Regions from separate parts of the Comamonas sp. Z1 genome, predicted to be linked through region 1. Evidence: predicted binding sites of a transcription regulator. Region 1 holds the regulator's gene; the other holds the start of a gene.
The links. The regulator FNR, encoded in region 1, switches genes on or off when oxygen is low (the NO sensors DNR and NnrR bind a similar motif). The targets are predictions, from matches to a motif close to TTGATNNNNATCAA.

Region 1 (15,915 bases):
GCGGCAGGCCGCGCACAAAACTCTGGTCGATCTTGATCTTGGAGATCGGCAGTTTTTTCAAATAAGCCAAGCTCGAATAGCCGGTACCGAAGTCGTCAATGACCAGGCCCACACCCAGTTCTGCGATCTGATGCACGCGCAAAGCCATTTCCTGCGCCTCCTGCAGCAAAATGCTCTCGGTCAGTTCCAGCTCCAGCCACTGTGCCGGCAAGCCGCTGGCTTCCAGCACATATTTGAGTCGGTCCACAAAGTCCGGCTGCCTGAACTCCAGCGCGGAGACATTCACCGATACCTTGACGGGCATGCCCATAGCCAGCCAGCGCGCCGCCTCTTGTACTGATTGCTCCAGCACCCAGGCATCCAGCGCAACCACATAGCCGGACTCCTCCGCCAAGGGAATGAAGGCTGCGGGAGAGATCACCCCCAGTTCGGGGTCCGTCCATCGAAGCAAAGCCTCTGCCGCCACGATGCGACCCGAACGGATATGTACCTGTGGCTGAAAGTGCACGGCCATATGCCCCTTGTCCAGCGCCTGGCGCATGGCATGCTCCAGCTTCATGCGCGAGAGCAGACCCGCACTCATTTGCGGCTGGTAGAAACTGAAATTGCCGCGTCCACGCTCCTTGACACGATACATGGCGATATCGGCCTGACGAATCAGCTCGTCCAGCGTCAAACCATCCGCCGGAAATTGCGCAGCCCCAATGCTGCACTGAACGGAAAAGCCCAGACCGTCAAGCATGAAGGGCTGGCGCATTTCGTCCAGAATACGGGCGGCCACGGCCGAAGCCCCTTCCCCCGTGCAATCATGCAGATAGAGAACAAATTCGTCCCCGCCCTGACGGCACAGCACATCGGCAGGGCGCAGCAGTCCGCTCAGCCGCTGAGCAACCAGCTTGAGCACCCGGTCGCCGAAGTCATGGCCCAGTGAATCGTTGATGATCTTGAAACGGTCCAGATCCAGAAACAGAATGCTGAAGGGCTGCTGTGTGAAGCGCGCCGCAGTGATGGCGGCTTGCACGTGACGGCTCAAACTCAGGCGATTGGGCAGCCCTGTCAACGCATCACTGTAAGCCAGCTGCTCAATCTGCTTTTGGGCACTGCGCTGCATGGTCATGTCGCGCATAAAGCCAATGCTTTGTACCAGACGCCCATAGCCGTCACGCAATGCCACCCAGGACAACCAGACCGCGCAGCGCTGACCTTCACTCTGCTTGAGCCAAAGATTGCCCTCCCAGAAGCTGCCCACATCCCAGCGCGCAGCGGCCAGCTCCAGCAGGTCGGACACAGGCCCTCCCTCGGACTCGAACAGAGTCCAGGCAGCGAGCCCCAGCACCGCCTTGCCATGCAGCAACTGCCCGCCAGCCGGGTTGACCTGAACGATGACACCATTGGCATCGGCAATGAAGATACCGTCCAGGCTGGACTCGAACACTCTTGCAGCCAGACGCAGTTCTGTCGCCGAGCTGGATTCCACCGTGATGTCTCGATAGGAGTAGATACGCCCTATCGCCACACCGCGGCTGAGCTGAGGCACGGAGCGGCGCTCCAGAACCCTGCCACTGAGCAGCTGCAGTACCTCCGAGGTTTCAGGAGCCGACAGGTCCTGCGCATCCTGTAGAAGAGTGAACTGACTCTCGCTGCTGATGGTCTGCGCTTCCAAATGGGCAAAGACGGCCGCATCATCTCGCTGCACGAGCAGTGGTTCGGGTAGTTGCCACAGCTCCGCGAAACGGTGATTGAATGCCCGAATGCCGCCGCGCAGATCACAGACCAGCATGCCATCTGCAGCGGACTCAAGCGTCGCCCGCAACTCTGCAAGCAGCATGTCCAGTTCGCTCTCGTGCCGCAACTGCTCGCTGCGGTCGAGCATGGTGAGCATCAACCAGCGTGGATTCAGGGCGATGGAGCCCACCGCCATCTCCACAGCTGTCAATGAACCATTGGCTGTACAGATTTCTGTGAGAAATTTTGCCCCACCCACCCAGTTTGAGGCATCCTGCCAAAACGCCTTTTGCACCAGAGAGGCGCACAGCACATCGACATACTGCTCCTGCGCCTGCTCGGGCGTGTAGCCTGTGAGCTGCATACTGGCTGCATTGGCATGCACGACACGCAATGTCTGCGCATCCAGCAGCCAGACCGCCTCCTGCAAACCATCGAGCATGGAGGCAAGCAGAGGGTCAATCAGAAAACTCTGCTGCAAAGTCACGCGAGGTCTTTCTCGGCAGCAGGTGCTGCAGAACTGTCAAAAAAGTAGCAAAGACGCCTTTGCGGCTGTAAAGCTTCTAACGCATTTCGAGAAAGCTGATTTCGCGTCAAGCCCCGGCGAATACCCAAACCCACATATTCAAGCAAATCTACGAACCGCAGCTTCTGCGGCGCCTGCATGTCATAGGTCAGCACCTGCGGCTTGAGCGACTGGCTGGTGTTGACAGACACCACCACGCCCATCCGCCCATCGCTTAGTTCCACCAAAGAGCCCGGCGGATAGACCCCCAAGGTCTGCACGAATGCCTTGAGCACATCGGGCGCATATCGCTGGCGATACTGTCCATACAGTGCAGCCATGGCTTCATGAGGCGTCATTTCGTTGCCTTGCAATGGCAGATTGCACAAGCGCTCAAAATTATTGACCAGCGCCAGGATCTGTCCGGCAATGTCCATATCTTCGGCCAGCAAGCCAAGTGGAAAGCCTGACCCATCGGCCCATTCATGATGCTGGGCGATGGCCGTCGTGACGGAAGGAGGATAGCCCATGGATAGAGCCAATGCCACCGACTCTCCGACATGACGCGCATACACGGTCTCTCGCAGAGGCGTGCGGCCCGTGCCCTGATTCAGTGCATTGGCCGATGCGGAAATTTCAAGCCCCGGCTTGCCGATGTCATGCAACAGGGCCGCCGTGCCCAGATCCGTCAATACGTCATCGCACAGGCCCAGCGTCTTACCCAGCAACAGGCTCAGCACGGAGACGTTGACACCATGTACGCCAAAGGTGGCGCCCCCCGTATCCGCGAGCAGATGCAAACTCAGATCACGAGCCTGCGCCAGTTTGACGACTTGCTGTGCAACCAGCATATCCGTCGTTGTCCGCGCCTTCTCGGGGTTGACAGGCAACAAGGCCTGCACGTCATCAAATACGGAAACCGCGCCCAGAAACCTGGACTGCACGCCCAAAATACTGTTACGCCATGCATGCGCATCGTTCTCAGGGGGGACAGGAGCGGGTTGAGGGTCTGCGGCCGGAGGTGCTGCCGCTTCCTCCAGATCGCTTCTCGATAGATCGACCTGAACTGCCTTGAGCTTCAGGGTCCTAAGTGTCTGCAACTGCTCGTCATTGACAATCTTGAAACTGCTGACGGGAAACGGATGGCGCAACCAGCCGGTCTCCAGATGGACATACATGCCGATACGCAGTTGTCCGATATCAATAGCAACGAAACGATTCACTTTGAGCGCTACACACAAGATAAGACATTATTCCGCAGTTCCATGACTGCTCAAGCATGACTAGGGTCTGTTGGGATGCAAACAGCATCAACAATCCCCTCTTGTGTGACTTATCGGCACCAAAGGCTGGGTTTGTAGACCAGGTCCATCCACAAAGCCCAACTCGCAACGCCAATCAGCATCAGACCTGCAACTCTGGTGCCCCATCTGGCCCGCAATGCATTGACATGCGACTGTCCCAGTTGCCACAGCCAGGGACCCGCCAGCAGCCACAGTGCACCACCAACGGCAAAGGCTGCCATGGACAAAGCCCCTTGCCAGGCGCCGCCACTCAAGGCCGCCACCAACACAGCCGAATACAGCAAACCACAAGGCATCAGTGCCCAGGCAAAGCCTGCTGCCAGACTGCCGCCTGGCGCGGTGACCCAGGGCTGAACCCTGACCCAGACGGAACGCCCCGCCCGCTCCAGCCAGGCTGGCTGCCGCGCCTGCACCACCATGGCCAGTCCCCAGGCCATGACCGCCACATGCATCAGCGTCCAAAGTCTCTGCAATGCCGTTGTCTGACTGGTCAGCCAGGCCAGGCTTTCCATAGCCACGGCCGCGATCCCGCCCAGCAGGGCATAGGCAGCGATGCGCCCCAGATGAAACAGGCTGGTACGCAGCCATTGGCGTTTTTGCAGGCCGAGCACGACAACTGGCTGCCCGCCGCCGACAGGCTTCGCTGCTGTGACCACACTGCAGGGGGCAGCACACATCACAAGACAATGGGGCCCACCCACGAGCCCCATGATCAAAGCAGTCCAGACCAGCGAAAACAACATGCGCTAGATGATGCGCGAAAAGCGGGCGCGGTTCCGGTCGGCCTGCAAATATCGGTCAAACAGCATGGCTACTCCGCGCACAAAAAACCAGCCCAGGCCAGTGACCTTGAAGCCCTCGGCGGACAGCTCGACCAAGCCGTTGCGCTGCATCTCTGCCAGCGCATCCAGCTCCGCAGCGAAGTATTCGCGGAAATTGATAAGCCAGGCCTGCTCCATGGGCTCATACAGGACGGAGCCCTGGCACATGATGGACATGATGACGGCTCTGCGCACCAGATCGTCACGTGAAAGTGCCAGTCCGCGCTGCACGGGCAACATGCCGCCATCGACGGCATCGTAATACTCTTCAAGAGTCTTGACGTTCTGGCTGTAGGTCGCGCCCACCTTGCCGATAGCCGATACGCCCAGTGCAATCAGATCGCAATCAGGCTGGGTGCTGTAGCCCTGAAAATTGCGATGCAGGCGCCCCTGGCGCTTGGCAATGGCCAAAGAGTCGTCAGGCAGCGCAAAGTGGTCCATGCCTACATAGACATAACCGCCATCCATGAATGCATCAATTGCGCCGGAGAGCATGTTCAGCTTGTCCTGCCCCATGGGCAGGTCTGCCGATTCGATGCGCCTTTGCGGCTTGAAGCGCTCGGGCAGATGCGCATAGGCATACAGTGCAATGCGATCGGGGCGCAGCTCATTGACCTGTGCCAGCGTGCGCGCAAAAGACTCGGGCGTCTGCCTGGGCAAACCGTAGATCAGGTCCACATTGATGGAGACAAAGCCCAGGCGGCGCGCCTCGGCCACCAGCGCAAATACTTGCTCGGCGGGCTGCTCGCGGTGCACCGCTTTCTGCACCGCGGGATCAAAGTCCTGCACGCCAAAGCTCAGGCGATTGAACCCCATGTCCTTGAGAGCTCTCAGCCGCTCGTTGCTGACGGTGCGCGGATCGACCTCGATGGAGTACTCGCCCGCGGGATCCAGCTTGAAATGTTCACGCATCAAGACCATCAGCTGCTGCAACTCGGCATCGCTGAAAAAGGTCGGTGTGCCTCCGCCCAGATGCAGCTGGCTTACGAGCTGGCCTTTGCCGCAATGCTCGGTATGCATGGCCAGCTCGCGGCTCAAGTAGTCCAGATACTCGGCAGCCTTCTCATGATGCTTGGTCACGATCTTGTTGCAGGCGCAGTAATAGCAAAGCGACTCACAGAACGGCACATGCACATAAACGGACAGGGGCAAAGCGCGCGAGCCAGAATGCGTCTTGCGCTGCTTGAGTGCCAGTATGTAGTCGTCTGCACCAAAAGCCTCAACAAAACGGTCGGCTGTTGGGAACGATGTGTAGCGTGGGCCGGGGATATCAAAGCGGCTCAGCAACTCAGGCGTGACTGCGGTCATAACTGGGAGTTAGGGTGCGCCCACACTCTGTATAGAGCAGATTTCAATGGAAATCAGATCCTGAAAATCATGCCCAAAATAGGCAAAAGCGCATGTTTTTGAACGAATACAGGCAATGTGCCCCAAGGCAATCACCCTGTCCTTGATGAAAATCAAGAGACCTCAAGGCAAGTGCTGCGACAATTTGATCCATCTCATCTTCAACCACGAGGTCAATGACCAGCGCGACTCTCCACTCCGTGTCTGTCTGCGCCGTTGCAAAAAGCCCATGAATCTTCAGACCATCAAAGCATCCTGCTCCAACTGCAATCTGCGTGAACTGTGCATGCCCATGGGCCTGGACGATGAACAAATGGAGCGCATTGACGAGATTGTGGCCACGCGCCGCAAGGTCAAGCGCGGCGGTCTGCTGTTTCGCAATGGCGAAGAGTTCACCTCGCTGTATGCCATACGAACCGGCTTCTTCAAGACCAGCGTGGCCACCGAAGACGGACGCGATCAGGTCACAGGCTTTCAGATGGCTGGCGAAATCATTGGTCTGGACGGCATCGTCAACGACCACCACACTTGTGATGCCGTGGCCCTGGAAGACGCCGAGGTTTGCGTCATGCCGTTTGACAAACTGGAGCAGCTCTCGCGCGAGGTCACTGCCCTGCAGAACCATGTGCACAAGGTCATGAGCCGCGAAATCGTGCGCGAGCATGGCGTGATGCTGCTGCTGGGCAGCATGCGTGCCGAAGAGCGCCTGGCGGCCTTTGTGTTGAACCTGGTCCAGCGCCTGTCGGCACGCGGCTTTTCCAAGTCGGAACTGGTGCTGCGCATGACGCGCGAAGAAATCGGCAGTTACCTGGGCCTCAAGCTCGAGACCGTGAGCCGCACTTTCTCCAAATTTGCAGAGGAAGGCATTGTGGAAGTCAAGCAGCGCCACCTGCGCATCCTGGATACCGAGGCGCTCAAACGCATCGTCAACAGCCAGCAATGCCAGAACTGAACCGAGTCGACAGACACTCTCAAGACAAAGCCCGCGGACAGCGGGCTTTTTTGTCTGTGCGAATTAATCGGGCAGAGGCTCGGAAACGATGCCGCCATTGAGATCGCTGACGGAGCGCCCCAGCATCACCGTCATCGCACCTCCGATCAGGGTCACGACCCAGAAGGCAAAAAAAGCGACCGTATAGATGGCCTGGCGCGACCAGTCCAGGGGGGAGCCCAGCCAGTGCACATCCAGCGGGTCCACAAAGGCGAAAACCACCATCTCCATGATTGCCGCCGCCAGAAAGGCCGGCCAAACAATCCACATCCAGCGTCGAGCATCCATCCTGATTCTCCTTGGGCTGTGGGCTTGGTCATATTTTGCACAACAGTGGTGACCGTTCATGCAGGACTGCGGGCATGCACCGTGGCGGGAAACCCTGAACCACTCTCTTTTCAGTAGCATCCTGCGCCATCTGGATATCAAAAAACCATTTGCTTCTACATCAACGTTAGGCAGAGCATGCGCAACACGCTCTGATTTTGATATCGGCAACAAAAAAGGCCGCAAAAGCGACCTTGGCGGAGCAAGCGCCGGAGCGCTCAGCGATCCAGCGGATGGTCCTTGGCTGGCGTGGCCGCATGATTGCGGCCGGTGACTGCTGGGGCCAGGCTTTTTTCACTTTCGCTCAGGCGCTGGTTGATTTCCATGCCATGGCGGTAGTAGTCAGGGTCAATCACGGGATCAGGCCTGCTCAGTGCGATGTATGCGGTGACAAAGCCGGCAATCACCACGATCACCGGGCCGGCGATGATGAGCCAGACATGGGCAAACTTCCACCAGGGCTTGCCGTCCTCGGGGTGGATGATCTTGGCCGTTTGCGAGACCTTGGCTTGTGCTGCCGACATGATGAAACCTCTTTCCAAAATTCTGACCACCCAGACACACACGGCAGGGTGGCATAAATTGTTGCCGATTGGCGGTGCCCTTGTCCGGCCTCCGTGATGGCTCACGAAGACCGTCAAGACCTGGCATTAACGCGGCACCAGGAACACCGTCTTCTCGGAAATACGCCCTGCTCCGGCAGTCACTGCATCCACATTGAAGTGTACGGGGTGCGAGCCGGGAGTTGCTGAGCCATACGGAATCTGCAGCCGCACCGCAATGCCGCGCGTCTCTGCAGGGCCAACGCTCACTTCCTGCTCGGATGCGACTTCCAGATTCTCCAGGCCCACGGCGCTGATACGGTAGCGCTGCTCGGACTCGGTGGCGTTCATGATCTGCAGACGGTAGACGTTCTCCAGCTTGCCGCCCGCCACGATGCGCGAAAGCGCAGCACGGTCGCGAATCACATCGACCTTGAGCGGCTCGCGCAGCACCAGACTGGCGATCATGGCAGCGCTGAGGGCCACCAGCACGGCCGAGTAGATCAGCACACGCGGGCGGAAAATGCGGCGAATCACCTGCACCTGCTTCCAGGCCTTGGCCACGGCATTCTGAGTGGTCAACCGGATCAGGCCACGCGGATACTCCATCTTGTCCATCACGGAGTTGCAGGCATCGACGCACAGACCGCAGCCGATGCATTCGTACTGCAACCCTTTGCGGATATCGATGCCCACGGGGCAGACCTGAACGCAAAGCTTGCAATCTATGCAGTCCCCCAGGCCCTGTGCCTTGTAGTCGACGTCTTTCTTGCGCGGGCCGCGAGCTTCACCACGTTCGGCGTCGTAGCTGACGATCATGGTGTCCTTGTCAAACATGGCACTCTGAAAGCGTGCATAGGGACACATGTACTTGCAGACCTGCTCGCGCATATAGCCGGCGTTGCCGTAGGTGGCGAAACCGTAGAACGCCACCCAGAAAATCTGCCAGCTGCCCTGGAAGGCCATCAACTCCACACCCAACTCACGGATGGGCACGAAGTAGCCGACAAAGGTGAAACCTGTCCAAAGAGACAGAGCGATCCAGAGAAACTGCTTGAGCGACTTTTTCCAGATCTTCTCCAAAGTCCAGCCGCTCTTGTCGATACGCATGCGGGCACTGCGATCGCCTTCGACCTTGCTTTCGATCCACATGAAGATCTCGGTGTAGACCGTCTGCGGACAGGAGAAGCCACACCACAGACGCCCGGCTACGGCGGTAAACAGGAACAGCCCCAGTGCGCTGATGATCAGCAGCCCCGTCAGATAGATGAAGTCCTGCGGGTACAGCACCAGTCCGAACAGATAGAAGCGCCGGGCCCCCAGATCGAACAGCACCATCTGGCGCTCGCCCCACTGCAGCCAGGGCAGGCCGTAGAAGACGATCTGGGTCAGAAACACCATGGCCCAGCGCCAACGTGAGAACACGCCGCTAATAGAGCGTGAGTACACTTTTTGCTCGGAAGCGAACATAGGCACCAACTCAGGCCCACCCTCATGAGGCTCAGGCGTGATCGGTATGACTTTTCGGGGCTTCCCCTGATCGCACGGCATCGCAGTTCCTTAATATTTTTGTAATTACTGAAAATTGAAACGCGAAAAAGGCGGTGCCAGGGCACCGCCTTTTAAAAACGCATTACTTCTGGTTTTGCGTATTCGAAAGACTCCAGACATAGGAAGCCAGCACGGCAATTTGCGCCTCCGTCAACTTCTCTTTCTGGGCAGGCATCTCATTGTGCTTGCCGTTGTTGACGATGTTGACGATTGCCGCCTCACCCCAGCCATGCAGCCAGATGTCATCGGTCAGGTTAGGAGCTCCCAGCGCGGGGTTGCCCTTGCCGTCCATGCCGTGACAAGCCGCACAGGCCACGAATTTGGACTTGCCCTGCGAAGCCTTGACGGCATCGTGAGGGCTGCCCGACAGGCTCAGCACATAGTGCGCCACGTTGCGCACATCCTCCGCCGAGCCCACGGCTGCCGCCATGGGCGGCATCATGCCGATACGGCCGTTGGTGATGGTCTCCCTGATCTTCTCGGGAGATCCGCCATGCAACCAGTCGCCGTCCGCCAGATTCGGGAAGGACTTGCTGCCGCGAGCGTCAGAGCCGTGGCATTGCGCACAGTTGTTCATGAACAGACGCTCGCCAATGGCCATGGCCTGAGGGTCCTTGGCCATTTCTTCGGTGGGCATGCTGGTGAACTTGGCATACAGAGGCTCCAGGTCCGCCTTGGCCTTGGCCATTTCCTTGTCGTAGGCGCCGGTCTGACTCCAGTCCAGCTTGCCGCCGAAGCCGCCCAGACCTGGGTAGACCACAAGATAGCCCAGGCTGAAAACCACGGTGATCACGAACAGACCCATCCACCACTTGGGCATGGGGTTGTTAAGTTCACGCAGGTCTTCGTCCCAGACATGGCCTGTGGTGTTGTCGCCCGAGGGAACGACCTTCTTGCGGGCCACCAGAATCAGCAGCAGCAAGCAGCCAAAGATGCCGATCAGCGTAATCGCCGCGACATACACCGACCAGAAATTGTTAATGAAATCGCTCATGGGATGTTCTCGTTGTGGTGATCAGACTCAGTCTTCCAGGAATGGAACCTGAGCTGCCTCGTCAAAACGGGCCTGGTTGCGGCGGGCATACGCCCACCACCAGATGCCCACGAAACACGCCAGCGATGCCAGCGTGGCCACGATACGCATGGTGGTGATATCCATTTCCAGCCCTTTCTCTCTTACTTGACGGCGCGACCAAGGACCTGCAGATAGGCAATCACTGCCTCCATCTCTGTCTTGTCCTTGACCTCGGCCTGAGCACCGGCGATTTCCGCATCGGTGTACGGCACGCCCACCTTGCGCAGCGCGCTCATGCGCGTTGCCACGGCCGTGTCATCCACCTTGTTGGCTTCCAGCCAGGGGTAAGCAGGCATGTTGGACTCGGGCACCACGTCACGCGGGTTGTTCAGGTGGATGCGATGCCATTCGTCGCTGTACTTGCCGCCCACGCGATGCAGGTCGGGGCCAGTACGTTTGGAGCCCCACTGGAAGGGGTGGTCGTAGACGAACTCGCCAGCCACCGAGTAGTGGCCGTAGCGCATGGTCTCGGCGCGGAAGGGACGGATCATCTGCGAGTGGCAGTTGTAGCAACCCTCGCGCAGATAGACGTCACGCCCCATCAGCTGCAACGGCGTGTAGGGCTTGAGACCCGCCACGGCTTCGGTCGTGGACTTCTGGAAGAACAGCGGCACGATTTCCACCAGGCCGCCAATGGTCAGCACGAACAGCGTCAGCGCGATCAGCAAAAAGTTGCTGGTCTCGATCTTCTCGTGCGAAAAGCTCTTGGGAGCTGCGTTATTTTGATCAGACATTGCTTTTGCTCCTCAATGCTCAGGCGTGAGCCACCACGGCAGGCACTGCCACCTTGACGGAACGGCCGGCCATTGCGGTCTTCCAGGTGTTCCATGCCATCACCAGCATGCCGCCCAGATACAGCAGACCGCCAGTCACGCGAATCACATAGAAGGGATAGGTCGCCTTCACGCTTTCCACGAAGGTGTAGGTCAGCGTGCCGTCGGGGTTGACAGCGCGCCACATCAGGCCCTGCATCACACCGGCAATCCACATTGCTGCGATGTACAGCACGATGCCGATGGTCGCCATCCAGAAGTGCAGCTCGATCGCGGGCACGGAGTGCATCTTCTCGCGGCCGAACAGACGGGGGATCAGGTAGTACAGAGAGCCCATGGTGATCAGACCCACCCAGCCCAGAGCGCCGGAGTGCACGTGGCCCACGGTCCAATCGGTGTAGTGGCTCAGCGCGTTCACGGTCTTGATGGCCATCATCGGGCCTTCGAAGGTGGACATGCCGTAGAACGACAGGGACACGATCAGGAAACGCAGGATGGGATCGTCGCGCAGCTTGTGCCAGGCACCCGACAGCGTCATGATGCCGTTGATCATGCCGCCCCAGCTGGGAGCCAGCAGGATCAGCGAAAACACCATGCCCACGGACTGGGTCCAGTCAGGCAAAGCGGTGTAGTGCAGGTGGTGAGGACCCGCCCACATGTACGTGAAGATCAGCGCCCAGAAGTGCACGATCGACAGGCGATACGAATACACGGGACGGCCCGCCTGCTTGGGGATGAAGTAATACATCATGCCCAGGAAGCCGGCGGTCAGGAAGAAGCCCACGGCATTGTGCCCGTACCACCACTGAACCATCGCGTCCTGCACGCCGGCGTATGCCGAGTAGCTCTTCATCCAGCCGGCGGGGATGGAAATATTGTTGACGATGTGCAGCAGGGCCACGGCCAGAATGAAAGCACCGAAGAACCAGTTGGCCACATAGATGTGCTTGACCTTGCGGATACCGATAGTGCCGAAGAACACGATGGCATAGGACACCCAGGTCACGGCAATCAGCAAGTCCAGAGGCCATTCCAGCTCGGCGTATTCCTTGCCCTGGGTGTAACCCAGAGGCAGGCTGATGGCTGCGCCGACGATAACCAGTTGCCAGGCCCAGAAAGTCAGGCTAGCCAACTTGGGCATGAACAGCTTGGTCTGGCAGGTGCGTTGCACCACGTAGTAGCTGGTCGCGAACAGCGCCGAGCCACCAAAAGCGAAGATCACGGCATTGGTATGCAGCGGACGCAGACGTCCGTAGCTCAGCCATGGAATGCCGAAGTTGAGTTCCGGCCAGGCCAGCTGGGACGCGATAAACACGCCCACCGCCATACCTACCACCCCCCATACCACGGCCATGATAGAGAACTGTCTTACGACGGTGTCGTCGTAATAGACAGCATTGTTATTTGTTGCTTCCATCGGGCACCTCTTAGATATCTTGCAAAGTGTTCATTGGTTTCTGGTCGGACTCGTTGAGCCACATCAATCGTCGCGAAGAATGCGCTCGCCTTCTTGTTCCACGCTCTCGAACTGGCCCCGGTACACGGCCCACCACAGGGCAGCCACAATGGCCATGACCAAAACAACCGACAGCGGAATCAATACATACAAAATGTCCATCAATGGCCTCCTTGAGTCAGTGGCATGACGGTGCCCCGCGGCGCAAGGTGCGCGGCGGGGGCGGACGCGTTGCTATCGGCTGCCTGCAGCGGCAACGCACGTGCAAGACGGGCTGCGTTGGCGACGACCAGCAAGGAGCTCAGCGCCATGCCGAGCCCTGCCAGCCAGGCAGGCATCCAGCCCACGAGGGCCAGAGGAATAGAGATCGCGTTATAGGCTGCTGCCCAGCCCAGGTTCTGGCGCACCACGGACAGGGTCCGTCGGGCCAGCAACAGGCTTTGCAACACTAACTCCAGGCTGTCTCCCAGTACCACGAAGTCTGCTCGCGATTGTGCCAGCGGCACTGCTTTACCAAAAGCAAAAGAGACATGCGCTCCGGCTAAAACTGGGCCGTCATTCAGGCCGTCGCCCACCATGGCAACCTTATGCCCTGCAGCCTGTGCCGCCTGCATGGCGGCCAGCTTGTCCTGCGGTTTGCAGTCGCCCTGCGCCTGCTCTATGCCCAGCTTGGCGGCCACGGTTTGCACCGCTGCAGAGCGGTCACCCGAGAGCAGTTGCACCGTCACGCCTTGCTGCCTGAGGTCGGCAATGACCTGGGCCGCTTCGGGGCGCACGTCCTCGCTCAGATGGAACTGCGCCAGGGGCAGCCAGCCATCTTGCGATTCCTCGGCCAACACCACGCTCTGCCCTGGCTCATGCGGTGCCAACTCGGGTACGCCGCAATGCGCGGCCGAGCCCAGACGAAGATGGCGGCGCAAGGCGGTATTGCTGCGCGCCTGCACCCAGACATCGAGGCCGCTGCCAGCGATTTCCTGGACGGAATCCAGCAGCCATGCGCTGGCAGGCAATTCGGCCACCTCGGCCGCCTGCGCCAGTGCCTTGGAAGCAGGATGCATGGACTGGCGCGCCAGCAAGGCGGCCAGCGCCAGCAGCTCATCAGTATTTTGACCTTCAGCAGGTGTCAGCGCGCGCAGCACCAGGCCGTCGCGCGTCAGCGTTCCGGTCTTGTCGAACACCAGCGTATCCACGGCGGCCAGCGCCTCCAGCCCCTGCAGATTGCGCACCAGCACGCCGCTGCGAGCCAAGGTGCCGGCCGCCGTCAGCATGGCCACGGGCGTGGCCAGCGAAAGCGCACAGGGACAGGTGACGATGAGCACGGCCACGGCCACCATCATGGCCTTGCCCGGGTCGGCGGGCCACCACCAGATGGCGGCGGCCAGCGCCGCCAGCAGCACCACGACGAGAAAAGGCCGGGCCACCTTGTCGGCCAACTGGGCCAGGGTTGGCTTTTGCAGCGAAGCGCTTTCCATCAGATTCACGATCTGCGCAAAGCGGGTGCCCTCACCCACGCTGTCCACTCTCACCTCGACAACACTGTCCAGGTTGTAGCTGCCGGCGGTGACTGCATCGCCTTGTGCGCGCAAAACAGGCGTGGACTCGCCAGTCAGAAGCGCCTCATCGGCATGGGTGGTGCCGCGCAGAATCCGGCCGTCTGCGGGGAAAGCCTCGCCTGTGAGCACACGCACCACATCACCCACACGCAGACGGCGCGTGGCCACACGCACGAACTCTCCCGAGTCGGACTGCTGACGCAGCACCGAATCCGGCAGCCGGTTCATCACTGCTTCCAATGCACCGGCCGTGCGGTCGCGCAGGCGCAGCTCCAACCAGCGCCCTGTGAGCAGGAAGAAGACAAACATGGTCAGCGAGTCGAAGAAGACTTCCTGACCGAAAGGACCGGAGGGATCAAAAGTGCCCAGCGTGCTGATGACAAAGGTGATCAACATGCCCAGGGCCACGGGCAGGTCCATGCTCACGCGGCGCTGGGTGATGTCCTTGAGCGCGCTCTTGAAGAACGGGCCGCAACAAAACAGCACCACGGGCAGAGAAATCACCCAGGATGCCCAGCGCAGCAAGGTCTCCATCTCCAGCGACAGGTCGCCGGGCCGCGCCGTGTAGGCTGGCCATGCATACATCATCACCTGCATCATGCACAGGCCGGCCACCAGCCAGCGCCACAGGGCACGGCGCGTCTCGGCCTGGCGCAGCTCGCGCGCAAACGCGTCGCGCGCGGGCAAGGCGCGATAGCCGGCACGCGACACGGCCTCCATCCATTGCGATGGAAGCACCTGGGCAGGACGCCACTCGACACGGGCTCGGCGCGTTGCGGCACTGACTTCGGCTGCCTGCACTCCGGGGACAGCCCGAAGCGCCTCCTCGATGGTCAGCGCACATGCAGCACAGTGCATGCCCTCCAGAACCACAAAGGAATCCCACACCGGGGAATCGGTTGCATTCTCGGAGATTGGGGCCTTGGAGCTCTGGCCGGCGGGGCGACCAAACGAGCTCCATTCTTGCGGATCGTCCAGCAGATGACTGTGCATCTGGGACAAGTTCAGGAAACCGGTGTCAGCAACAGCATGCTCTGCCGCGGAAGGCTGGACAGTAGTGTGTTGGGACATGTTTCAAGCGTAACGACGCCAGATGATACCCACCTTGACATTAATCAACCGTTAACTGCCCAATCGACATATGCTTGTATTTACAACGCATGCAACCTAAGGAGAAAGCTATGTACAACCGCATTTTGATTGCTACCGACGGCACCGAACTCTCAGACAAGGCTGTGCATGCAGGCCTGGATCTGGCCGCTTTGTGCGGCGCCAGCGTGATTGCGCTCAAGGTTGTCTCGCACTATCCGCGCAGCTATCTGGAAGGCAGCGACTTGCTGGACATCAAGGAAGCCAAGCGCATTGAGGAGCAATGGACCAATCAGGCCCAGACCCTGCTGAACGGCGTCAAAGCCTTTGGCCATGAGCGCAAGGTCAATGTCACCACCGAAATCGCCCACTCAGACCTGGTGGCCGAGTCGATTGTGGAGATGGCCAAAAAGCATGACTGCGACCTGATCGTCATGGCTTCGCACGGTCGCAAGGGTCTGCAGCGCCTGCTGCTGGGCAGCGAAACCCAGCATGTGCTGACGCACTCGCCGGTGCCGGTGCTGGTGCTGCGCTGATCGGATCCCCCTGAGCCGCTTAGCGGCTTCCCTTGAGGGGACGGCATCTGTACTGGGGGACGCGCCGGGCGCCCCTCGCCGGGCACCCCTGGCCGGGCGCCCCTTGCTGGACTTGCCTCTGATATCCAGTGACAGGCCGCTCAGGGGCCGCCGTTTGCCACTCACAAATTAAAAGCAGCTTGCGTACAAGCTGCTTTATTTTCGGATCGATTCAATGCTGAATCCGTCTTGCAAGCTGCGCAATCAGCTCACTTTTCAGGAGTCAAGTCAAAAGACAAGCGCCTGAAACGCAGCCAATACTGCAGCCAAAAACCAACGCC
Region 2 (15,915 bases), on a different contig from region 1:
AACGTGGACGCAATACTCAACCGCCTGCGGTTCGAGCTGAGCAATGGCTTCCGGCGCGATGCGGCACTGGCCCAGGCCTGGGCTTGCCATGGCGCACAGGCATTTCGTTTTGAGGTACTGGACCGCGTGAAGGAGCGCGACGATCCTTTGTTCGACTATGACGCCGAACTTCAGGCCCTGCTTTCCCTGTGGCAGCAAGAGCTGCAAGGGGTACAGCCATGAGCAGTGAAACCGTGAATGCCATGTGTTCAGGCCAAGCGCTGCTCGGTGGTGCTGCAGCCATTGATCCGTCGGGTTCGGCCACGGGGGCCGGTTCTGTTTCCGGATTCGTTTCGCCGCAGGCCCTGGTCGACGAACTCAAGGTGCGCGCCCGCGTGCGCCTGAACCGTGCGCGGCGCGAGGGTGCTGCGGGCTCGGCCACATTGCGCGACCATTTGCATCAGGCGGCGCGCGAGGTCGGCTTTGCCGGCTGGGAGCAGGCGCGTCGGGTGCTGGGAGTGCTGGCGGCACCGGGTGATGACATGGGCAGCTTCTGGCATGTGCCGCGTAGCGGCATTCTTCTGCACATCTGGTTCAGCGGGTACGCACAGGCGCGCAGCGTGCTCGCACAGCAGGCGGATGGTTTTTTGCTGCCTTATCGGCGCCAGTGCTTCATCGTGCAAGCGCCATTCATCGAGGCTTTGGGCTTGAACCCGGCCGATCCGGCCTGGGTCGCCATAGGGCGAGATCTGGTCGCTGCCTATGGAACGCCTGCCTGGCGGGCCTTGGCCTGGCAGCGTCTGCATGCGCCTGTCGGAGCCTTCTGATCTAGCTCCGGAGTTTGAAGCGAAAAATGCGGGTCTGAAAGTGCTGAGAAGCGGTTCCGTCCGGGATTTCAGGCAGGGTCTTCGGGAGTGGGGAACTGCGGTGTACGCCATTCCAGCAGCTCGGCCAGGCGCTGCACGATCCAGCCCGCCTCAGGCACCGTGACGACCGAGCCCTCCGCGGCCAGGCCCGCATGCATGCCCAGCAGCACCTGTTCTTCGGAGGAGTTGCCCGAGTGATAGAGCGTCTGTGCCTGCTCGGTCAGATGGCTTGCCAGGTCTTCGCATAGCTCATAGCGTGCGACGACCTCGGCAATCGGTACGGACAGCTTGCCGCTGCGCGTGCGAAACAGCTCGGCAAAGCTGGTCGGCGGCTGAATTTGGCTGGTGTCGTCCATGGCTTAGCTTGGTTCGAACAGGCGCTCGAAACGCTCTATGTCCACGGCCAGCTCGCAGGTAATGAGCTGGCCCGATTTGTTGTCGCGCTTGCGGTGGGCAGCAAACAGCGTGGCCTTGCCCTTGAAGTTGTAGTCGGGCAGGTGGATCAGCTCATAGGGATAGGGCACAAAGAGCTGGAACTCGAAAATCATCCGGTGCTCGTTGCGCGGAGAGGGGTACAGCGTGTACTCCGGCAGATTGATGGTTTGTGTGGCCATGGTCCAATGCTAATGCGCCAGACATGCCCATGCTGGCCTGCGACAATGCAGGCATGACCGAAGCACGTGTATCCATTCAGACTCAGGACTTTGACCTCTCGGCCGAGATTGCCGCCCTGCGCACCGGCGATGCGCGCGTGGGCGCGGTCTGCAGCTTTGTCGGCACGGTGCGCGACCGCAACGAGGGCGATGCCGTCTCCAGCATGGAGCTCGAGCATTATCCCGGCATGACCGAGAAGTCGATCGAGGCCATCATCGACAAGGCCGTGGCGCGCTTTGGCATCTATGGCGCGCGCGTGATTCACCGCATCGGCCTGCTGCAGCCCATGGACCAGATCGTTCTGGTGGCGGTGAGCAGCGCCCACCGCGGCAAATCCTTCGAGGCCTGTGAATACATCATGGACTATCTGAAGTCCGAAGCGCCGTTCTGGAAAAAAGAGCAGACCGAGCAAGGCGCACGCTGGGTGGATGCGCGTGTCAGTGACGAACAGGCGCTGGCGCGGTGGCAATAAGAATGGCGGCAGCCGCCTGAGCGCAGACCTGTACTGGTGCCAGGCCGCCCTGGGCCAGGTGACGCCTGGTTGTGCCGCATCAGTGCATGATCTTGAAAAATCTATGAATAAAAATGCCTCTGGCGCCTATGTATAAAGCGCAAGAAGCTATGGTTTTCGATAGATCCCGGTTTTGCTGACTCTGGCAGGTATGGGGCCGCAATCTTGCACATTGTGGGTTTGAGCCTACATTGGATCTGGCTTTGACGCGCGATGCTCGGGTCTGGCTTCTGGCGCAGGGCGTTGTTTGATTTTGATCAAATCACAGACTTGCGGCCGTCTTTTGAGCCGCTTTATTGCCCTTCCGGTCTTGAAATTCACCACCTGGCTATCAGATAAATCAGCAATGAATCTGATTGGAGCGAAAGCGACAAACCATGCGAATTGACAAACTGACGACCAAATTCCAAGAAGCCTTGGCCGACGCGCAGTCCCTGGCGCTCGGTGCTGATCAATCCACCATCGACCCTCTGCACCTGCTGGTGGCCATGCTGCGCCAGGACGACGGCCCGCGTGCGCTGCTGCAGCGCGCTGGCGGCAATGTGCAACAACTCAAAAACCTGGCAGAACAGGCCATGGCTGATCTGCCGCGGGTGCAGCAGCAAGGCGATGTGCAGGTCGGTTCCGAGCTGGCTCGGCTGCTGCAGGCCTCGGAGAAAGAAGCCCTCAAGCGCGGTGACCAGTTCATCGCCAGCGAGCTGTTTCTGCTGGCGCTGGCCGATGCCGCAGGCTCGGCCACGCGTGCCGGTGCCTTGCTCAAGCAAAGCGGCGTGAGCAAATCCAGCCTGGAAGCGGCCATCAATGCCGTGCGGGGAGGTCAGAACGTGGACAGTGCGGAAGCCGAAGGCCAGCGCGAAGCGCTCAAGAAATACACGCTGGACCTGACCGAGCGTGCCCGCAGCGGCAAGCTGGACCCGGTGATCGGCCGCGACGATGAAATCCGCCGTGCCATCCAGGTGCTGCAGCGCCGCAGCAAGAACAACCCCGTGCTCATCGGCGAGCCCGGCGTGGGCAAGACCGCCATTGTCGAGGGCCTGGCCCAGCGCATCGTGGCCGGCGAAGTGCCTGAGAGCCTGCAGAACAAGCGCGTGCTGTCGCTGGACATGGCGGGCCTGCTGGCCGGTGCCAAGTACCGCGGCGACTTCGAGGAGCGCCTCAAATCCGTGCTCAAGGAAATCGCACAGGACGAAGGCCGCATCATTCTTTTCATCGACGAAATCCACACCATGGTGGGCGCCGGCAAGGCCGATGGCGCCATGGACGCCGGCAATATGCTCAAGCCCGCGCTGGCGCGTGGCGAGCTGCATTGCGTGGGGGCGACCACGCTCGATGAGTACCGCAAGTACATCGAAAAGGATGCCGCTCTGGAGCGCCGCTTCCAGAAGGTCATCGTGGACGAGCCTTCGGTGGAGGACACCATCGCCATTCTGCGCGGCCTGCAGGTGAAGTACGAGGCGCATCACAACGTCGATATCACCGACCCCGCCATCGTTGCCGCTGCGGAGCTGAGCCATCGCTACATCACCGACCGCTTCCTGCCCGACAAGGCCATTGACCTGATCGACGAGGCCGCGGCCAAGATCAAGATCGAGATGGACTCCAAGCCCGAGGTGATGGACAAGCTCGAGCGCCGCATGATCCAGCTCAAGATCGAGCGCGAGGCCATGAAGCGCGAGAAGGACGAGGCTTCGCAAAAGCGTCTGCAGCTGATCGAGGAAGAGCTCGAAAGCCTGGAGCGCGAGTACGCCGACCTTGAGGAAATCTGGAAGGCCGAGAAGGCCAGCGCCCTGGGTTCTGAGCAGATCCGCAAGGAAGTGGACCAGCTGCGCATACAGATCGAGGAGTTCAAGCGCAAGGGCGACTTCAACAAGGTGGCCGAGCTGCAGTACGGCAAGCTGCCGGCACTCGAAAAGCAGCTGCACGAAGCCCAGGCCAAGGAAGAGGGCCAGGACGGCGCGACGGCCAACAAGCTGCTGCGCACCCAGGTCGGAGCCGAGGAGATCGCCGAGGTGGTGAGTCGTGCCACTGGCATCCCCGTGGCCAAGATGATGCAGGGCGAAAAAGACAAGCTGCTGCACATGGAGGACAAGCTGCACGAGCGTGTGGTGGGTCAGGAGGAAGCGATCAGCGCTGTGGCCAATGCCATCCGTCGCTCGCGTTCGGGTCTGTCCGATCCCAATCGCCCCACCGGCTCCTTCCTGTTCCTGGGCCCTACGGGCGTGGGCAAGACCGAGTTGTGCAAGGCGCTGGCAGGCTTCCTGTTCGACAGCGAGGACCATCTGGTGCGTATTGACATGAGTGAGTTCATGGAAAAGCACTCTGTGGCACGCTTGATCGGTGCGCCTCCCGGCTATGTGGGTTACGAGGAAGGCGGCTACCTGACGGAAGCCGTGCGCCGCAAGCCCTATAGCGTGCTGCTGCTGGACGAGGTGGAAAAAGCCCACCCTGATGTCTTCAATGTATTGCTGCAGGTTCTGGATGATGGCCGGTTGACCGATGGCCAGGGCCGCACGGTGGACTTCAAGAACACCGTGATCGTGATGACCAGCAATATCGGCTCGCATCTGATACAGGCCATGGTTGGCGAGGATGCCGATGATGTGAAGGAAGCGGTCTGGGGGGAACTTAAAAACCATTTCCGACCCGAATTCTTGAACCGTATCGATGAAACCGTGGTCTTCCATGCCCTGGATGCCAAGAACATCGAGGCGATTGCCAGGATTCAGCTGAAGTTGCTGGAAAGCCGTCTGCAGAAGATGGAACTGAGCATGCAGGTGTCCGAGCAGGCCCTGGCCGAGCTGGCCAAGGTGGGCTTCGATCCCGTGTTCGGTGCCCGTCCGCTCAAGCGCGCAATCCAGCAGCGTATTGAAAACCCGCTGTCCAAGTTGTTACTTGAGGGGAAATTCCCGCCCAAGAGTACGATAGCTGTGACAGTCGACCCGGTGAATGATCCCGGGGTGTTCCGGTTCGAGTCCGCAGGCGCTGCCTGAGGACCTGAACCCTAGAAAGAGGTATTGCTTTGAACGATTTCGCCGCCACTGCAACCCGCTGGGCCGTCCGCATCATGCTGATGCTGGTGGGCCTGGTGTTTTTCCTGTGCCTGATGGCCGTGGCCTGCCTCATCGCCCTGGCCTGGGGTGCGCGCGCCCTGTGGGCCAGGCTCACGGGCCAGCCCATGGTGCCCATGGGCATGGGGGCCATGAGCCCCTTTGCCGGCTGGCAGACGGTGTACCGCTCGGGGGCCGAGTGGATGGCGCAATCGTCGGGCAATGCCGATGCCAAGAAGGATGAGCGTGAAGCCCGCGGGCGCCGCGGCGTTCTGCCCGGTGCCGGCGATGTGACCGATGTGCAGCCGCGCGAGGTGCACGAGTCGTAATGACAAGCGCTTACACAGGCTTCATACTTTGGAGCAGGTGAGGCAATAAAGGGCCGCAGGCTTGTTTCGCGGTCAACACACAAGAGCCTGTGCAGTGTTGCATCAGGCTCTTTTTTTACGCTGTGTTTACGCAGTCTCGCGGTATGGTCGGGACTGTGATCTTGGGATTTTCAGACAGGCATGAACTACATGGACTTGCACCGCATTTTTGACTTGCAGTACCAAGCCAGCCGCACGCAGGTCGATGTACCTTTGCTGGTGCGCCGGGAGAGGCTGCTGCGTCTGCAGAAGATGCTGGACGAGAACGGCCCGGCTTTGTGCGCGGCGGTGGAGCAGGACTTTGGTGTGCGCTCCGAGCGCTGGACCGAGATGCTGGATCTGATGCTGGTGCGCAATATGCTCAGGCACACGCTCAAGCATCTGCCCAAGTGGAGCAAGCGTCAGCGCGTGCGCACGCCGCTGATGCTGCAGCCAGGCAAGGCCTGGGTGGAGCGCCAGCCTCTGGGCGTGGTGGGCATCATCTCGCCCTGGAACTATCCGCTACAACTATCGCTGGCGCCAGCCATCACGGCTCTGGCGGCGGGCAACCGCGTGATGCTCAAGCCCAGCGAGCTGACGCCGCATACCTCGGCAAAAATGGGCGAGCTGGTCGCCCAGTTCTTTGCACCCGAAGAGTTCTGCGTGATCGAGGGGGACGTGGCCGTGGCCACGCAGTTCTCGGGTCTGCAATTCGATCATCTGCTGTTCACCGGCTCCACGGCCGTGGGGCGGCGTGTGGCGCAGGCGGCAGCCGTGCACCTGACGCCCACCACACTGGAGCTCGGGGGCAAATCGCCCTGCATCATTGCGCAGGACTGCGATATGCAGGCCGCTGCGCTCAAGGTGGCCTATGGCAAGCTGGTCAATGCCGGGCAAACCTGCATCGCTCCCGACTATGTGCTGCTGCCGCGCGGCAAGGAGCAGGAGTTTGCCGAGGCCTATCAGGCGGCGGTGCAGCAGCTGTACCCGCGCATTTCGGGCAACCCGGATTACACGGCCATCATCAGCAAGCGCCATCTGGCACGACTCAAGCAGATGCTGCGCCAGGCGCAAAGTCTGGGAGCGCAGGTGCACTGGATGCATGAAGCGGCTGCCCCGGCTGCGGACGGTGACACCACGGCCTGGGGCGAGGCCGTGGAGAGGCAGTTCGCTCCGGCGCTGGTGTTCGGTGCCACCGGCGAGATGCAACTGATGCAGGAAGAGATCTTCGGCCCCATCCTGCCTGTGATCTCCTACGAGCATATCGAAGACGTGATCAATGCCATCAACGCCAGCCCGCGCCCGCTGGCGCTGTACTGGTTTGGCAACGACGAGGCCGAGCGCAATGCGGTGTTGATGCGCACCGTCAGCGGAGGCGTCTGTGTGAACGACACCTTGCTGCATGTGGCGCATGAGAACTTGCCATTCGGCGGTGTCGGCGACAGCGGCTGGGGTGCCTATCACGCAGAGCAGGGCTTTTTGCGCTTTGTGCACCAGAAGGCGGTTTTCGTGCAGTCGCGCTGGGCGGCGACTTCCCTGCTGTACCCGCCGTTCGGGGAAAAATTCGATCGGGTGATGGACTTCATGCGACGCTGGCTCTGAAATTTCTTGGCCGTCGAGCAGGGATTGAGTGCTTCGGCGCTGTTGTGAGCGCTTGCCAGATTGTCATCAAATGTGACGCAAACCATTGATGGTTGCGGGCTTGCTGCTCTGCTTAGTGGAGCGCATAGCACATAGATTGCGCCATAGCAAGAAAATGCGAACAGCCGCAGTTGAGCAAATGGCTAACCACTGCACCGCGTGCCAAAACTCTGAATCTGTAGACAATTACGCCCTTCTATTCTTACATGTTTCCGCCCCGGTTTTTCCATGTCTAGTATCCAGGTCCGTCCCGCTACTCTTCGCGATGCAAAAGCGATTGCCCAGATCCATACTGCTTCCGCACTGGAGGCTTATCGAGGTCTGGTTCCCGATGATCAACTGAAGGCCATGTCCTCGGTTGAAAAGCGCCAGGCTTACTGGCGCGAAGCTATTGAATACTGTGAGCCACAGGTCCAGGTCGCCATTGACGGCGACAAGATCGTTGGCTTTGTCGGCTTTGACCGTTCCCGTGATGAAAAATCCCGCCAGACCACCGGCGAGATCTGGGCTATCTATGCAGCTCCCTCGCACTGGAATCAAGGTGTTGGCGTTGCCCTGTGGGACGCCGCACGAGATGGTTTGCTGGAAGAAGGCTGCACCAATGTGACAGCCTGGATTCCGCTGCGCAACGAGCGTGCCCTGCGTTTCCATGAAATGGCAGGCTTCAAGCGTGAAATGTCCACGGCCAAGACGGCTGTGATTGGCAGCATCAAGATTGAAGAAGTGCGCGTCAAGCGCCCTCTGAACGGCTGATCACACAGCGTTCAACCCTCACTGAAAGACAGGCCGTGACGTCTCTCCACAGCAAGCTCGCGGCCTCAGTCTGCGCTCCCGCCTCTGCTTTCGATCTGCTGCAATGGCGGGAGCAAGCCCAGGCCCATAGGGCCTTGTGGCGCAGCGAAAGCAGCCTGCCCAAGCCCCGCCGCATCGAAGTTGCCGATGACACCATGCCCGCTGATACGGCGTTTCGCCATATCAGCGAAGGTGCGTCGCTGCTGTGGCGCGGTGATTTTCAGAACGCGCGCCAGCTGCTGCTGGCGCTGGGCCGCCGGCTGGACAAGAAGTCGCGCCGCAAGAGCCCGCCAAAGAGCCCCGCTGCGGCAGGCTTTCCCCATGCTTTTCATCTGTACCGCCAGTCCCAGGCCCAGCGTGCACGCATGCTTGGCAGCATTCTGATCGAGCTGGATGTGCAATGGTATTGCGCCTTGCGTCGCGCTCCGGACTGGAGTCTGGCCTGCTCAGAGGCCTGGGGGGCAGTTCCGCCCGAAGCACCTGCGCAGTCCGTGCTGGTGCCGCTGCGCGATCTGCTGGGTGTGGTCGGCGCCCATGAATGGCGCAAGAAGGGGGTGGAGATTCCCTCCCTGGATGGCGCCCGCATTCATGCCCACTATGGTGTTTTCTCGCCCGTGCGCGGCGAGTATCTCGATCTGGTGGCGCGAGCGAGCATTCCCGCAGCCGGTATTCAACAGGCCTGGGATATTGGTGTCGGCACGGGCGTGCTCTCGGCATTGCTGCTCAAGCGCGGCGTGAAGTCGGTGGTCGCCACCGATACCAGCGAGCGTGCGCTGGCCTGCGCCTGCGAGAATCTGCAGCGCCTGGGTCATGCTTCCCGGGTGGAGCTGCAGCATGCCGATCTGTTTGCGCAAGGGCAGGCCGGTCTGATCGTCTGCAACCCGCCCTGGCTGCCGGGAAAGGCAGCATCGGTGCTCGATCAGGCGATTTATGACGAAGACAGCCGCATGCTGCGTGGCTTTCTGCAAGGGCTGGCGGCACACCTGCTGCCAGGTGGCGAAGGCTGGCTCATCATCTCCGACCTGGCCGAGCATCTGAAGCTGCGCACGCGTGACGAGCTGCTGGGCTGGATTGAAGCCGCCGGACTCAAGGTGCTGGGGCGTGAAGATGTTCGCCCGCATCATGGCAAGGTACAGGACCGAGAGGACCCTCTGCACATTGCGCGCTCTGCCGAAGTGACCTCGCTCTGGCGTCTGGCCAAGGCGGGCTGACAGCCAGGCTGCTAGGCCGCTGCGCCTTGCAGTTCCTGGCAGGGCGGATCAGCGGCTTCCCCGTGCGCCAGCAGGGCTGCGAGCCTCTCGCGCAGCGAATGTGCGCGCTCTTCGCCTGCATATTCCTCTACCGCAGTCAGCAGGCTGATACCGGCGCTGCGCAAGCTGGTCAGGTCTCTGGCCTCGCGCAGCTGGGTGCGCAATGTCTGGGCCAGGGCCTCATGGCGGTTGGCAAACAGGCGCTCGCACATATCGAATAAATACATGCGCGTGCCCGCCATATTGATGGCTGGTGTCGAATCAGTGGCTTCTTCGGCTGGAGCCAGGGCTGGTGTGGCCGAGCTGTCTCCAACTTTGGCGAGAGGCGGTGCTCGATGAGTGGCCAGGCTGCGCTCTTTGGAGGCGCTGGTTGGCATCAGTTGAAGATATCCCTGTTCCACCAATTGCTGGGCCAGTGCGGCATGATCACTGCCCAGCATGGCGGCAAGTTCTTCCATGCTCTTGCCGCCGGCCAGCAACAGCAGGGAGCGCGCGCGCTGCGGCAGCTGGCGCGATCCGGGCTGAAGTTCCTCCTGGGCCTTGGCGGTTTTCTGCAAAATCATGGCTGCTTCTGTCTGGCGCATTACAAGTGCGGATGCGCTATTGCATGAGCTGACGATGACACTGGTGTGAATCTGCGCCAATTCGCAGTGGATCGGCCAGTCATTACTGCCCAAGCTTGCCAATTGCTTCTGAATTAATATCTGCTGGCGTTTTCTGAATAAGCGCCACAGGTCAATCTGATTTGAATCTGAAATGAGACTGCTGCTCGCGCCCATGGAAGGGCTGCTGGATTTTGTGCTGCGCGATGTGCTGACCCGGGTGGGCGGCGCGGATCGCTGCGTGTCCGAATTCATTCGCATCAGCGGCTCGCTGCTGCCGGACAAGGTCTATCTGCGTACCATGCCCGAGCTGCGCAACGGCAGCCGGACGCTGGCCGGCGTGCCGGTGCGGGCGCAACTGCTGGGCTCGGACCCCGTCAGCATGGCCGAGAATGCGGCCAATCTGGCGCGCCTGGGGCCAGAGGGCATCGATCTGAATTTCGGCTGCCCGGCCAAGGTGGTCAACCGCCATGGCGGCGGTGCATCGCTGCTGCAGGATCCCGAGCAGATCGTGCGCGTGGTGGACGCCGTGCGCCGTGCCGTGCCCGCGCAGATGCCGGTGTCGGCCAAGATGCGGTTGGGTTTCAACGACCGTGCGCTGATGACCGAATGTGCCCAGGCCATGGAGCAGGGCGGTGCCTGTGAGATCGTCGTCCATGCACGCACCAAGCTGGACGGCTATCGTCCGCCGGCCTATTGGGAAGAGATTCCACGCATCCGCGAGGCGGTGGGCGTGAATGTGGTGGCCAATGGCGAGGTCTGGACTGTGGAAGAGGCCTTGCGCTGCCGCGAAGTTTCGGGCTGCGACGATCTGATGCTCGGGCGCGGCATTGTGGCCGACCCGGGTCTGGCCCTGGCCGTGCGCCGCGCCGTGGAGCACGGCAGCGTCAGCACGGTCGCTGGCATTGACTGGCTGGCGCTGGTGCCTCAGGTGCAGCGTTTTTGGCATATGGTCTGCGAGGATCTGGAGCCGCGCCAGCGTGCGGGTCGCCTCAAACAGTGGCTCAACCTCATGCGCAGACGCTTTCCCGAGGCCGAGCTGGCTTATCAGGAAGTGCGCACCCAGACCGATCAACGCGCCATCAGCGACTGGGTGCAGGCGCTGCCACAGCGTGATCTGCAGAAAGAATGGGCTTGGCCGCAAACCATGCCTAAAGCAGACTGTCTGGAGCCAGAGGCCCGAGCAGCTGCAGCATAAGGCGCAGACCCAGGCTGGCATCGGGCTCCGAGTAAGAGTCCGCTAGCCCGCTGTCCTGAGGTGCACGCCAGACCAGCTTTCCCTTGGGATCCAGGTCCACCCGCCAGCTGTTTTCGGGCAGACTTTCATCGATGCTGTCGCTGGCCAGCTGGCTGAAGCGGCGGCTGGCGATCAGTACGGCGATCTCGGTGTTCTGCAGGCGTGAGCGCATGTCCAGATTCATGGAACCCACTGCGACCAGCCGCCCGTCTATGACCAGCAGCTTGGTGTGCAGCATGGCCCGCGAAGCACCGGAGCTGCCCCCGCTGGAGCCCGTGCCGCCTGCGCGCAGGGCGGAGCTGACATTGGCCGCTTCGCTGCGCATTTCGTGCAATTCGATGCCCATCTCCAGTAATGCCTTGCGGTGGCGGGCATAGCCGGCATGTGCCAGTGGAGCATCGTTGGAGGCCAGGGAGTTGGTCAGTACCCGGATGCGTACGCCTTTGCTGCGTGCGGTGCGAAAGGCATCCATGATCTCCGGCCCCGGTACAAAGTAGGGCGAAACGACCAGCAAGTCCCGCCTGGCAGAGCGAATCAGAGCCAGCAGACCGTCGACCACCGACTCGGCATTCAGCGCCGGTGCGGCCAAGGGGGGGAGGCTGTTGGCGTCGTCGGCCTTGAGCACAGCTGCTTCGAATGACTCATCGGCGGCAGTCCGCTCCGCTCCTTCAGCAGGAATCTTGGTCGGGCTGTCGGCCAGTACCATGGCCTGGGCCCAGATCCATGGGATCTGGTTCAGATTCAAAGGGCTGTCTTCGGGTTCCGGTTTGGGGACGGTGGTGTTACGGGCATGCTCGGCTTCGCTCCTGGCATCTTCCTGGTCAAACTGCTTTTTGAGTTTGAGCAAGTCAGGCTCGCTGATCAGCGACTGCACGGGGTAGGCGCGAACATTGTTCCAGTAGCGGTCGAAGCTGCGCGACAAATCCTTGACGACTGGGCCGCCGGTCAAGACATCGAGATCGACAAAATTACCTTCATTGGAGGCGTCAAAGTAGGCATCGCCCAGATTGCGCCCGCCAATTACGGCCAGGGTGTTGTCGGCCACAAACAGCTTGTTGTGCATGCGCTGCTGCGCACGCTGAAAGTCGGTCAGCAAGGTCCAGGCCCGGCCGATGGTGGAAGCGCGCGAGCCGGCCAGAGGATTGAACATGCGCATCTCGATATTGGGTACAAAAGCCAGGCGCATGACCTGTGCGTCAGGTCCTGTGCTGTGAAAGTCATCCAACAGCACGCGCACGCGCACGCCACGCCTGGCAGCCTGCACGACGGCGCGCAGCAGTCGCCCGGTACTTTGGTCGGCATGGATGGCGTAGTACTGCAGATCCAGCGTTTTCTGTGCGTTTTCCACCAGCGCCATGCGGCTGCTGAGGGCATGCTTGGGGCCGGATATCAAGGCAAAAGCCGAGGCATCTGGCTTTGCCTTGGCCGGGCGAGCCTGAGAGACGAACAGGCCCAGGTCGGTGTTTTGAGGCTGGCTCAATGCGGTGCTGACGGGGCGCTCCACATCCTTGGGTAGAGACGCCGCGCAACCCGTGAGCAGCATCGCGGCAATAGCGCCTGCAAGCAACGCCAGATGCTTTTGCGGCCCCGATGGCTGCAGCCGTGACGATGTGGAGATAGAAGCCGTCATTGCTGCTTTGTAACCCATGATGACCGGGTTCACATGTCGGACACAGACTGCGCTAGAACTGCTCTCGGCCCTGGACTCTGGCAACAATGCGCAGGTCCGGTCCCAGGCGGGCGACATCATGGAACACCAATGGCAGACCTTGGTCCAGGCTGTCGATCGGGCCGAAGTTGGCAATACCCATGGCTCCCGTGCCCAGCAGTTTTGGGGCCTGATAGAAGAGGAACTCATCGACCAGGCCTTCGCGAATCAGCGAGCCGTTGAGTTTGAAGCCAGCTTCCACATGCAGCTCATTCGTGCCGCGCTCGGCCAGATCGCGCAGCATGGCCGCCAGGTCCACCTTGCCCGCAGCATTGGGCATAGCAATAACCGTAGCGCTTAGCGCTTGCAGTTGCTCGATCTTGGATTGATTTATGCTGCAGGTGTAGATGAGGCAACCGCTAGGTGCTTTCAAAACATGAGCGTCCAGCGGGATGTCAAGCCTGCTGTCCACCACGGCAATGCGTGGCTGGCGTGGCGTGTCTACATTCCGCACATTCATGCGCGGATTGTCTTCAAGCACCGTGCCTATGCCGGTCAGAATCGTGCAGGCACGGGCACGCCAGGCATGTCCGTCGGCCCGGGCGGCCGCCGAGGTGATCCACTGGCTTTGGCCATTGTGCAAGGCCGTGACGCCGTCCAGCGAGCTGGCAGCCTTCATGCGCACCCAGGGCGTGCCGCGAACCATGCGGCTGAAAAAGCCGATATTGAGCTCGCGTGATTCAGCTCCGCCGGGGCCGATCTCCACATCAACACCCGCAGCGCGCAGCCGCTCGAAACCCTGGCCGGCCACTTGCGGATTGGGATCCGTCAGCGCTCCCACCACCTTACCGATGCCGGCTGCGATCAAGGCGTCGCAGCAGGGGCCGGTGCGGCCATGGTGCGAGCAGGGCTCCAGCGTCACATAGGCCGTGGCACCACGCACATCGTTGCCTTTTGCAGAAGCATCACGCAATGCCATCACCTCGGCATGCGGGCCACCGGCCTGCTGGGTAAAGCCCTGGCCGATGATGCGGTCCGAGGCATCGACGATCACGCAGCCAACGCGCGGGTTGGGTGAAGAAATAAAAAGCGCCTGAGCAGCCTGCTCAAGCGCTTTGTTCATGAAGTGGGCAGAGGGTGTCATGCCCAGGATGGTAATGCAGAGGCGTCGCTCTTACTTGCCCCAGCAATCTGTGTCGTAGCCGGTTTGACCAGATGTCTTTCCATTTGCTCCACGCAGTCCTGTATTGCTGATTGTGTAGGTCCCGCATTTATCGCTGGCTTGTGGGCCGGGAGACTTGGGGGCTGCACTCAAAATAAATGCCAGTTGAGTGTCCTTGTTGCCATCTTTATTGAGGCTGATGGTGTAACGCTTGTTTGTGTCGCTAGCCCAAGTCAGCGTATCTGGAATAGCACTTGGGTAGACGCCTGTTGCCGTTGCTGCGCGCTCCATCCATTGCTGCGCTTGCAATAGTCCTGCCCGAGCATCAGCTCTATGGCCACGGCGCACATATTCCGTATAACTCGGGTAGGCGATGGCGCCGAGAATGCCAATGACGGCAACCACGATCATCAGCTCAATCAAAGTAAAGCCCTGTTGATCGGTGCGAATTCGATAAGTCATGGCTTCCCTTCTTATTTGATTTGGCGCCAGCTAGGGCGTGTGGATTGTTCGGGCATGCGTGCCAATGTGTCGCGCGGTCCACCGCCGCCAGTGAGATCGGTAATACGATCGCGCTTTGTAATCAGCAGTGGCGTACCGGTCTTGACTGCTACCCGTGCAATGTTCATGTCCGAACTGTTGTAGAAGCCGTCGTTATTGGTGTCCACGAGTTGAATGGTGGGGCGCTTGCCATCCATGATATTGATAAGTGTGCGCCATTGAGCTCCGGCACTGGTGTCCACTTTGACGGGGACGCAACTCTCGTTGATGTTGTCGCTCTCGGCATTCTTGGTGCCAGAGGGCGACTCACTATAAACTGCCAAAATATTGCTGCCATCAAAGAACTGCATGGGTTTGAGCAGGCGCTCACCAGCGGCTGGTAGGTCTAGATACCAGCCCTTATAGCTTTTCCAGGTTGCAGCGGTCAGCTCCTGATTGGCTGTTACGGTTGCGTCATCATTGGTAGCCCCGGTGGGCACAGTAATGCTTTGCTGTGCAAGCAGCTTCCCTGTGCTGTTCATGGTGCCAACAGGCGCAGCTGTTGGAATGCATGCTGGGTTTGTAGTGCAGTCGAGTGAGCCTGGGTGAACCTCCAAGGCGGTTTTGTCCGTATTCATTCGATAGCGTGTGTTGTCCAGGACTGAGTACAGTGTTTGCACGTTCTGCGCGATGTCGGTGCGGCGGTCATTTGCCGTGAGGTTCCGGCCTGTACCGAATGCAATCATCATGCCTCCTAAGGGCACACTTTTAGCATCAGTGCCTGAGCCTATGGTCATACTTCGGTCATTGGCTCGCACAATTGGCGGAGCCGTAATTGGTTGCACTTGGTCGCGAGTGGTGCTTGTCAGTGTGGCAGGGCCGCGTGCGGTGAACAGAGGCTTGTCATAGCCATAGGCTACGGCCCAGTTGCTGTCGACGGTGCTGGTCAGATCAAATTTCCAGAGATTGCCCAAATTGTCCCCAGCATAGACGACGTCGGTCTTGCCATTGCCATCAAGGTCCACCAATGCGGGCGATGCCAATCCGTTGTCGCTGGCATTGCCTGTGCCGGTCGTGGCAGTGGTGGCTTGAATGCGTTTAAGAGCCCTGTCGCCGTCCAGATATTGCACCAGCAGCACGGGACGTTGATTGGTGCTGTTATAGCCATTGCCCATTAGCACTGCCCAGCGCCCATTGTTCAGGCGCGTGATTTGCGTTGCTTCTTGCAGGCTGGCGGGGTTGCGTCCAGGTCGGGCGGTGATATTGCCGATATCGCCATCTTCGGTCACTGTAGCGGCGCAATCTTGCTGTGCAGTTCCGGTTAGCGCGCTACAGGTGGGGGCTGTCTCGCTATTGCTGCGGGTGCGATCTTTTATGACTGCTGCTGAGGTGAAACTGCTTGGATTGGTTACGTCCAACAGAAAATAACCTTTGCCTCCCGCTCCCAGTGAGCCGACAAGCATTGTCTTCCAGTTATCACCATCCTTGATGTCTCCGGTCATTGGTGAACCATCGACGTAGTACTGATGTAGATAGTCCTTATCTGTCAGCTTCTTGAGTCCGCCTACGACGCCACGGGGTACATAGGCCAGCAATTCACTGCCATTGGCGGCTGAGAAGCCGTGCAGCATACCGTCATTACCACCAACATATAGGACAGGCTTGCGGTCTTTCTGCGCAGTCACAAAGGCCGAATAGC

Region 2: clpB (ATP-dependent chaperone ClpB) is a predicted target of FNR. The motif match lies at 2,258-2,271, and genes of this name have one in related genera.

Annotation. Positions count from the first base shown of each region.
Region 1 is NZ_VOQT01000001.1:482,719-498,633, forward strand. Features, by position in the region: gene FSY45_RS02145 (bifunctional diguanylate cyclase/phosphodiesterase) at 1-2,212, opposite strand, end outside; gene FSY45_RS02150 (HD-GYP domain-containing protein) at 2,209-3,453, opposite strand; gene FSY45_RS02155 (sulfite exporter TauE/SafE family protein) at 3,564-4,277, opposite strand; gene hemN (oxygen-independent coproporphyrinogen III oxidase) at 4,281-5,663, opposite strand; gene fnr (fumarate/nitrate reduction transcriptional regulator Fnr) at 5,932-6,654, shown strand; gene FSY45_RS02170 (hypothetical protein) at 6,718-6,981, opposite strand; gene FSY45_RS02175 (FixH family protein) at 7,239-7,544, opposite strand; gene ccoG (cytochrome c oxidase accessory protein CcoG) at 7,671-9,113, opposite strand; gene ccoP (cytochrome-c oxidase, cbb3-type subunit III) at 9,196-10,107, opposite strand; gene FSY45_RS02190 (CcoQ/FixQ family Cbb3-type cytochrome c oxidase assembly chaperone) at 10,135-10,272, opposite strand; gene ccoO (cytochrome-c oxidase, cbb3-type subunit II) at 10,290-10,922, opposite strand; gene ccoN (cytochrome-c oxidase, cbb3-type subunit I) at 10,942-12,378, opposite strand; gene ccoS (cbb3-type cytochrome oxidase assembly protein CcoS) at 12,442-12,579, opposite strand; gene FSY45_RS02210 (cation-translocating P-type ATPase) at 12,579-14,963, opposite strand; gene FSY45_RS02215 (universal stress protein) at 15,152-15,595, shown strand.
Region 2 is NZ_VOQT01000004.1:253,218-269,132, forward strand. Features, by position in the region: gene FSY45_RS10035 (GIY-YIG nuclease family protein) at 1-222, shown strand, start outside; gene FSY45_RS10040 (hypothetical protein) at 219-806, shown strand; gene FSY45_RS10045 (hypothetical protein) at 875-1,201, opposite strand; gene FSY45_RS10050 (hypothetical protein) at 1,205-1,459, opposite strand; gene moaE (molybdopterin synthase catalytic subunit MoaE) at 1,513-1,971, shown strand; gene clpB (ATP-dependent chaperone ClpB) at 2,388-5,000, shown strand; gene FSY45_RS10065 (hypothetical protein) at 5,030-5,386, shown strand; gene FSY45_RS10070 (coniferyl aldehyde dehydrogenase) at 5,567-7,006, shown strand; gene FSY45_RS10075 (GNAT family N-acetyltransferase) at 7,274-7,798, shown strand; gene FSY45_RS10080 (class I SAM-dependent methyltransferase) at 7,834-9,048, shown strand; gene FSY45_RS10085 (hypothetical protein) at 9,060-9,671, opposite strand; gene FSY45_RS10090 (tRNA-dihydrouridine synthase) at 9,844-10,887, shown strand; gene FSY45_RS10095 (phosphatidylserine/phosphatidylglycerophosphate/cardiolipin synthase family protein) at 10,841-12,556, opposite strand; gene ribD (bifunctional diaminohydroxyphosphoribosylaminopyrimidine deaminase/5-amino-6-(5-phosphoribosylamino)uracil reductase RibD) at 12,609-13,718, opposite strand; gene FSY45_RS10105 (type IV pilin protein) at 13,749-14,198, opposite strand; gene FSY45_RS10110 (pilus assembly protein) at 14,210-15,915, opposite strand, start outside.